2 regions of the Thermoanaerobacterium sp. CMT5567-10 genome follow, and region 1 is predicted to be linked to the other one. Evidence: riboswitches for the same ligand, from Rfam matches in the RefSeq annotation. Region 1 holds a riboswitch; the other holds the start of a gene.
The links. A riboswitch is a leader RNA that binds a small molecule or an ion and turns the genes downstream of it on or off. The one in region 1 is predicted to bind cyclic di-AMP.

Region 1 (4,221 bases):
TTTCCAACGATGATAAAAGTAGACTTTCCTTCTTTAAGCATGCTGATTATCTTTTTTAAAAACGAGTTCCCATCGTCAAATTCTCCACCAAAAAACACATTTAGTGAATTTTTCTCATATATCTGTGGCTGTCCTTTTATTATCTCTAAAAGTTCTTCAACGATAGAGCTTTCATCAGTTCCTTTTACACAGTGCTGTGGATAATCGGCAAATTCCGCTGCATCTTTAATATGGGCATCATTTATAAACAGTATATTTTTTATGCCCATTCTGTAAGACGCATTTATCAAATTCTTTATAGGTTCTATTATGCCTCCAATTCTGGGACTTGATAGTGCACCACTTTTGCAAAAACCATTTACCATGTCTACCACAATCAATGATACATTGTCAGCATTTCCGGAATCATTTATAACTGTACTAAGCTTCATATCATCCAAGTTGCTATAAAAGTCAAACAAATAATTTAAAAAAGGTCTTGTATTGTACAAAAAACTATCAAAATTCATTTAAAAAACCTCCTTCCATTTAGTTAAATATATATATTAATTTTATATCAAATTATATACCAAAAAAAGAGGCTTTAGCCTTAAAGCCCCTTTAATTTAGACTATAAAACGTCTCCCTTGCTGACGCTACAAGTTTACCATCTTGGTTGTAAGCATCGCATACAGCAACAGCAGTAGATTTTCCTAAGTGAATTATCTTTGCAAAAGCATCAATTTTATCCCCGATCTTAACAGATTTTATATAGTTTATATTCATTTCAAGAGTGACCATATTTCTTCCCATCGTCTTTGCTGCAATTCCCATTGCCGTATCCATAAGTGAAAACACCACTCCTCCATGTGCAATCCCAAAAATATTTAAATGTTTCTCTGAAATTATAATTTCCATTGTAACTTTGCCACTATCTAGCTCAACTATATCCATTCCAATTAGATTATGATATTGTGCATTCTTATTTAATTCAATTATTTTTTTGAATAAATCTTCGTTTATGCCATTATTCCTTACTTCCAAACTTTTACCATCCTTTCATGTCTTTTTACATAATTATATCATTTTTTATCGCAAATCTTAATCTCTCTATAGCTCGGTTTTTTAATTTTACTGCACTTTGATATCCTATGCCTACCTCTTTTGCTATTTCCACCAATGATTTTCTATTAAAGAAGTATAATAAAATTATATTTTTTTGCTTTTCCGTCAGGCTATTTAAGGCATCTTTCAAATCTTTCATTGAAATACCTTTAAAAAACTCCTCTTCTGGTGATAAGCCGTCACTTTCCAACAAATCTATTATTTCATCGTCATCATCATTAGCTTTTGCATTCAAAGAAAGGCTAGGCTTCCTCTTTCTATACATTCCTAAAAAGTGAAATTTAAGCTGCATGCTGGCATATGCTATAAATTCTCTCCCTTTCTTCTCATCAAACTCCTTTATGGCTGTAATCAGAATTTCTCTTCCATCTTGAAGCATATCGTTAAAATCATCATAAGGAAATTTTTTAGCAAGTGATATCAAAAGAGGATTAAACTTGTTTAAAATTTCCACAGTAGAATTTTCATCACCATTTTTTGCTTTAAAGCACAGTTCATTATAGCTTATCATTATCTACACCTCACTAAATAGTGAGGACCGGTCCTTTTCAGTGCTGCACTGTGCTTTAATTATATTATGCGAACATACGTTTTTCTAACTTTGACTTTTGAAAAGTCTATATATGGAATTGCAAAAGTTTATTGTGAAAATTACAAAATTGATATTAAGATATAAATAATTTTGCTCTGACTTAGCAAATCTACTACAAGTAAAAATTTTTAAAAAAAAGAACACGTATATGTTGCGGCTAATTAACATATACGTGTTCTTTCGCTTTAGCAATATACTCTTTCTTAATAATATCTCCTTGCACCTATATAGTAAGTCCTAAACCACCCGCTAAAATCATCATATGCTGCCTTTTTTGAAGAATCGCTCATATGTATCAAGCGATTATTACCTATGTATATTCCTTCATGTGTAGGCCCTTTACCTGACGTAGAGAAAAACAGTATATCACCAGGCTGTAAATCTGATAAGCTTACAGGCCTTCCACCAGCATACTGATCGTATGTAGTCCTGCCGATGCTTTTTCCTGCCTGCTTATATACGTATTGGACAAAGCCAGAACAGTCAAAGCCAGCAGGTGTCGTACCACCGTAAACGTACGGTGTCCCTAGATACCTTTCCGCAATGCTAACTACGCTCAAGTTTGACGTGCGATCATAAGCACCTCTAGATGAAACTCCACTTGCAGTTGTCCTATTTAAAACCGCCTCTGTCGCTGGTCCCACTATACCATCAGGAGATAAGCCAAATTTCTTCTGTAATGCAATAACAGCACTTTTCGTCTTGCTGCCGAAAATACCGTCAATACCACCTGTGCTATAACCAAGTCGATTCAGCGTTTGCTGCAAGCTAACCACTGCTTGTCCTCTTGAACCGTACTTCAAAAGCTCCATTGCAAACGCACTTGGTGCTTGCATAAGTGTTATTGACAAAACTACTGATGCAACTAACTTTTTGTGATTCAATTCATTCATCCTCTCTTTATGCCTACGAGGTTAGTTGACGGGTTCGGTAAAGAGTAACCCTACCGCAAATGCGGATTCACCCCAAAATTATCCCCCGTTCTTTCGATTAGGCATATTTTTTAATAAATTTAATAAAAAATTTATATTTTTAATAATTACTTAATATTATACAGGCAAAATCAATCGAAGTCAATGTGGTACTATATTTTGTTTGTGTCAAGTAGTTGTTGGCAAATTTTTTTCTTCAAATTTTATCCGTATAATGTTTAATGTGTTGTGAATTTTCGTGCAATTATTTTTACTCCATTCTTATCTTCATATTCCGCCTTTTATATGACTTTTAATTCACTTAAACATTTGTATCTGAGTATTTCTCTTATTGTTTTTCTGCCGTTTGTCATTGCACAACCTTCAAACGGCATATCGCCTCTTTGCATATGATATGTTTTTGCTTTTTTCTGCTTTTTGTTTACATCCGCTGCTGATAATTTTATTTCTTCTTTTATCTCTGCTAATTTTTCTTCTGATATTATAACATTAAAGTATGTTTCTACAACACTATTAAGTTTTCCGCTTGTCTTTAAGGCTAGTATCTTTGCTAAATTGTTCGCACCTTTTTCTGTCCAACTCATTTTTCCCGCATTCATTCTGCGCGCCAATGTGTCAAATATATTGTTTTCCATTGTTCCTAAATGTTTGTATTCTATCCCTTCTGGGGCTTCTGGTATTTTTATTTCTTCTCTCTTTTGGTATGGTTTTATCCCTTCCTTATTGGCTACTAAATAGTTATATAGTTTTTCTAATTTCTTCATTTGCTTTTCATCATCTTTTTGCTCTATCATTAATTTCGCTATGTATTCTAGACTTTCTTCTGCTTTCCCTTCATCTAGCATTTTCATCAATTTGCAGGCATCTTTTTTGTTCTCTATATTCCTTATTACTGCTTGGCTTTTATGAAATGGATCTAATTGAAAATATACTCCTTCTTCTCCTAAACTTTCTTTAATCCAACTTGCTCCATCTCCATTTATTATCTTTATTTCTATTTCGTCTATGTTGTATTCTTTTGCTATCGTTGCATCTACTAATTCTTTAAATTCTTTGCTGCTTGCAAATCCTGCACATACTATTTTATTATGTGTTATATATTCATTACTTCCCGGGCTTCTTTTTACCCATCCGTCGTATGCTACTGCTAATTTTATTTCTTTTTTTCCCCTGCTTTTTTTGCCTTTTGGTCTGTCTTTGCCTTGCATTGATAACCATAATCCATCCATTTCTTGAAATAATATTTTTGTTTCTTTTTCTCCTCTTAATTTGTTTTCTTTGAATAGTTTTATATCTTGTTTTTCTAATTCTGCTATTTTTTCTCCAACCTTTTGTATTATATTCCATGCAGTTGTATGGCTTATGCTTTGATTTGTTAATGATTCTATATTTTTCGCTGCTTCTCTATATGACATTTCTGTTACATTTTCTACAACTTTTTCAATAAGATTTGTTGATATATGCCCTATTGTATCCATTTTTAAATACTCATCTAAAAGATAAACATATTCCTTTTTCCCTTCACTATTTATATGTTCATAAATTCTTTTATCAAATTCAACAGTGCCCATAATTGTTTTTATGTTTGTATGC
Region 2 (4,221 bases), 1.0 Mb from region 1:
ATGTAATATGTTGTACATATTATGTAATAGGTTTTATTTTTTTGGCATACTAATTACAAGGAGGCAGATTGGATGAATGCTTTAATATCGTCTTTTATTCTCGTCTTTGCATCTGAAATGGGTGATAAATCACAGTTTATGGCTATGGCATTTGCCACATTCATTAAAGCCAGAACTGTCTTAATTAGCATATTGATTGCTGCCCTTTTAAATATGGGTATTGCAGTTTTGTTTGGCTCATTTATAACAGAGTACATACCAATAAAATATGTCAAGCTGTTGGCTGCCATATCTTTTTTAATTTTTGGCTTAATGACGTTAAAAAATGGCCACATGGAACACGAAAAAATCAGAAAATCTAAATACGGTCCAGCTTTCACGATTATAAGTACATATTTTATTTCTGAATTTGGAGATAAAACACAACTATCAACATTGGCACTTACTGCTACATACAAAAGTCCAATATTTGTCCTATTAGGCGCTACTGCAGGAATTTTTATGGCTGACGTCATTGGAATTATATTGGGTGTATATTTAGGTAAGAAATTGCCAACAAAACTTTTACATTACATATCAGCGTTCATTTTTATAATATTTGGCTTTATCACTTTGTACGAAGCAAAAACTCTATAGCAATCATGACCACCCGTAAAACGGGTGGTTTGCTCTGAGGCTATAAGCCTCTATTACTAGCCAGCGTCTAAAGGCGCTGGCTTTCACTTTGTTCAAGCCACCATGCATTTGCCACTTTTGCCGCCCCTAAAGGGACAAATGTACTACGGGCTACCCCTTAAAGGGGTTCTCATATTCTTTTACACTCAATTTGTCCAACATAATATCTCGCTTTTCTTGTTCCTGGATGTATTTTTTTATTGTTGCCTCATTTAGTCCTACAGTGCTTACATAATATCCTTCCGCCCAAAAATGCCTATTGCCAAATTTATACTTTAGATTTGCATGTCTGTCAAATATCATCAATGCACTCTTCCCTTTCAAGTATCCCATAAAGCTAGACACACTAATTTTTGGTGGTATGCTCACCAACATGTGTACATGATCCGGCATTAGATGTCCTTCTATTATTTCTACTCCTTTGTATTTACATAGTTCTTTTAATATATCCCTTATACTTTCTTTGTATTGATTATATATTATTTTTCGTCTATACTTAGGAGTGAACACAACGTGGTATTTGCACATCCATTTTGTGCGTGCCATTTCATCTCGTTTATTAGCCATTAAATCACCTTTCCTTTTGTTATATATAGTAGCTTGAACAACTCTATTATAACGGAAAGGTGATTTTTTGTATAACTTCTGTCGCGCACCCGCATAGCGGGTGGTTTTTTGTTTCGCTCGCTTTGCGAGCTCAACAGGCTAAAGCCCATAAAGTAAAATGGATACCTTTCGGTATCCATTTTACTCCTCTTAGCCTCTCATTAGCAATCATTTTTATCTTGCATAAGAAAATACCATATTGCCTACTCTTAATGCAATTGGCAATGACCAAAGCCACTGATTAGTATTACTGTTGTCAAAGTAATAAAGTGCACCGTTTGTAGGATCTACGCCGTTTAAGGCATCCCTTGCAGCACTTATTGAGTCTGGTGTCGCAGGTACATTTATCAAGCCATTTTCAACAGGCGTAAATTGATAGTAACCATTGCTATCGACTTGGTATATTACACCTTTTATGGAGTTAGGAAATATACCGCTTTTTACCCTATTTACTATCACGGCACCGACTGCAACTTTAGCCTGATATGGTTCACCACCAGCTTCCGCATTTATAAGCCTTGCCAGAAGGTCCAAATCATCATTTGTGTATGAAATCACACCTCTTTGTACAGAACCTCTGTTTACACTTACATCACTTCTTATACTTGAAGAAGTTGATGGTGTACCAGATGATGGAATCACAAAAACTTGCCCTGGATATATCATATCGCCTGTTAAACCATTCACGGATTTTAAAGCATCGACAGTAGTACCATATTTCATAGCAATTAAGTATAAGCTGTCGCCTTTTTGAACCGTATATGTGTTATCACTGCCAGGTACAACTAATACTTGCCCTGGATATATGACTGTATCATATAAATTGTTCAGCTTCATTATTTGATTGTATGTTGTCCCATAATTTAAGCCTATTTTATATAGGCTATCACCAGGCTTGACAGTATATGTTGCCGCAAATGCAGTCTGAGAAAATAAAAGAGCTGCTGCTAATGATGCAATGAGAGGCTTTACCTTAATACATTTTTTAAACATAAATATCCCCCTTTTGCCTCCGAGGTTAGTTGACGGGTTCGGGCAAAGGGCTGCCCTACCACTCAGTGGATTCACCCCAAAAAAAGATCCCCCGTACCCCTTTTCGGGGATTCGGCATATTTTACTTTAATTATAAGGGGAATACGTCCATGTGTCCATATTAAACTGATGGGAATATAGGCAATTAGTGGCATTCACTGTAGCCACAAAAAGGGCAGTAAATACATCCACTCTCAGGAACTAGCTGTGCTCCACAGTCAGGGCATGTGTGTTTTTTTGATGAGCTTTTTACATCGATCTCTTTATCTGGCATTGTTTCTTTTTTCAACATTTTATACCCTCCAATATATAGTTTATTATTTACATTTATTATACCATATATTGTGGTATATGTCACTATAAAACATTAAGACAAAAAACAATCCCCAATCATTGATAATTAGGGATTGTAATTTTAAATTCTGATCCTTTATTTAACTGGCTATTCACATCTATCTTTCCACCATGCAACTCAACAATAAGTTTCGCAATAGATAGCCCAAGTCCCATTCCGCCAGTTTCTTTGCTTCTAGCCTTGTCAACCCTGTAAAACCTGTCGAATATATAAGGAATATCCTCTTGAGGTATACCAATACCATCATCTTTTATTATTATGGCTACATTTTTATCTACCTCTTCCACCGAAATTTTTATATTGCCGTCTACATCTGTATATTTTAATGCATTGTCAAGAATTATTCTTAGAAGCTCTTTTATAAGATACCTGTCTGCATTTACTTCTAAATTTCTTTTGCAAAATACTTCTATGTTTTTCTCACCGTACACTATTCTTGCATCTTTAACCAATTCTTCTATTAATTCATATATATTGAATTTTTTTTTGTTAACCTCCAGCGCTTTATTATCTCCTCTTGCCAACATTAAAAGCTTTTCGATCAATATTTCCATATCCTGCTCTTCTTTTTTTAGAGCGCTTATAGATTCTTCTAAAACATCTTTATTGTCCTTTCCCCACCTATCTATAAGCTCTATATAGCCTTTTAAAACAGACAATGGCGTTCTAAGCTCATGGGATACATTAGATATAAATGCATTCTGTCTTTTAAAATAGTCTTCCAACCTGTCTAACATATTATTAAATGTCATAGCAAGCTTTGATAGCTCGTCGTTGTTTCCATTAACATTCAATCTCTTGTTAAGCTTCTTTTCATCGATAGTGTGAACTTCCCTGACCATGTAATCAACAGGTTTTAGTGCCCTACCCGTTATAAAATACCCGGCAAAAAAAGACACCAAAACTCCGATGGCATCTGATATAGCCATCAACAAAAATAACAGTTTCAAAAAAAAGTACTGGCTCTTTAAATTTTCAGCCACTTGAACATATAGCACACTGCCACCTTCAACGTATTTTCTATTAAGATATACAATGTGCGTTTCATCTCTTTCTATTTTCGTAAGGCTATTTAAATTTTTATCATATGGAATATCAATCATATGTGATGACGATCTGTACACAATATTCCCATGCATATCCGTAATTTTAAAATACATGTTTTCGCCAGTCGATGATGCAAATAACAAATCTTTATCAATATTTCCTACAACCCCATCAATCTCTTTTAATTTTTCCATTATCATATCCGATTGATTTTGTATATCGCTAAAAGCCTGATATATAAGGTAGTATTTAAGACCGTACAAAACAGACGCATTTAACACTATCAGTATAAAAGAAAATATAATCGCATAAAGCAATGCAATTCTCAATTTTATCGATAATCTAAAATTTCTAATTCTCATTTTTTTCTTTCCTTAGAGAGTATCCCACACCTCTGATTGTTTGTATTAACTTATTGCTAAACGGCTCGTCTATTTTACTTCGCAAATATCTTATGTATACATCTACGATGTTTGTCTCACCAATATAATTGTATCCCCATACAT

Region 2: it holds a riboswitch for cyclic di-AMP, as region 1 does, so the genes downstream of both, Q2T46_RS14755 (cell wall hydrolase) here and Q2T46_RS04560 (C40 family peptidase) in region 1, are expected to answer to the same signal.

What each region holds. Positions count from the first base shown of each region.
Region 1 is NZ_CP130558.2:872,966-877,186, forward strand. Features, by position in the region: gene Q2T46_RS04545 (cysteine hydrolase family protein) at 1-509, opposite strand, end outside; gene Q2T46_RS04550 (PaaI family thioesterase) at 601-1,023, opposite strand; gene Q2T46_RS04555 (sigma-70 family RNA polymerase sigma factor) at 1,049-1,615, opposite strand; gene Q2T46_RS04560 (C40 family peptidase) at 1,900-2,580, opposite strand; cyclic di-AMP (ydaO/yuaA leader) riboswitch at 2,586-2,703, opposite strand; gene Q2T46_RS04565 (ISLre2 family transposase) at 2,910-4,221, opposite strand, start outside.
Region 2 is NZ_CP130558.2:2,887,701-2,891,921, reverse strand. Features, by position in the region: gene Q2T46_RS14765 (TMEM165/GDT1 family protein) at 73-636, shown strand; gene tnpA (IS200/IS605 family transposase) at 787-1,242, opposite strand; gene Q2T46_RS14755 (cell wall hydrolase) at 1,456-2,274, opposite strand; cyclic di-AMP (ydaO/yuaA leader) riboswitch at 2,274-2,401, opposite strand; gene Q2T46_RS14750 (hypothetical protein) at 2,459-2,605, opposite strand; gene Q2T46_RS14745 (cell wall metabolism sensor histidine kinase WalK) at 2,704-4,077, opposite strand; gene Q2T46_RS14740 (response regulator transcription factor) at 4,067-4,221, opposite strand, start outside.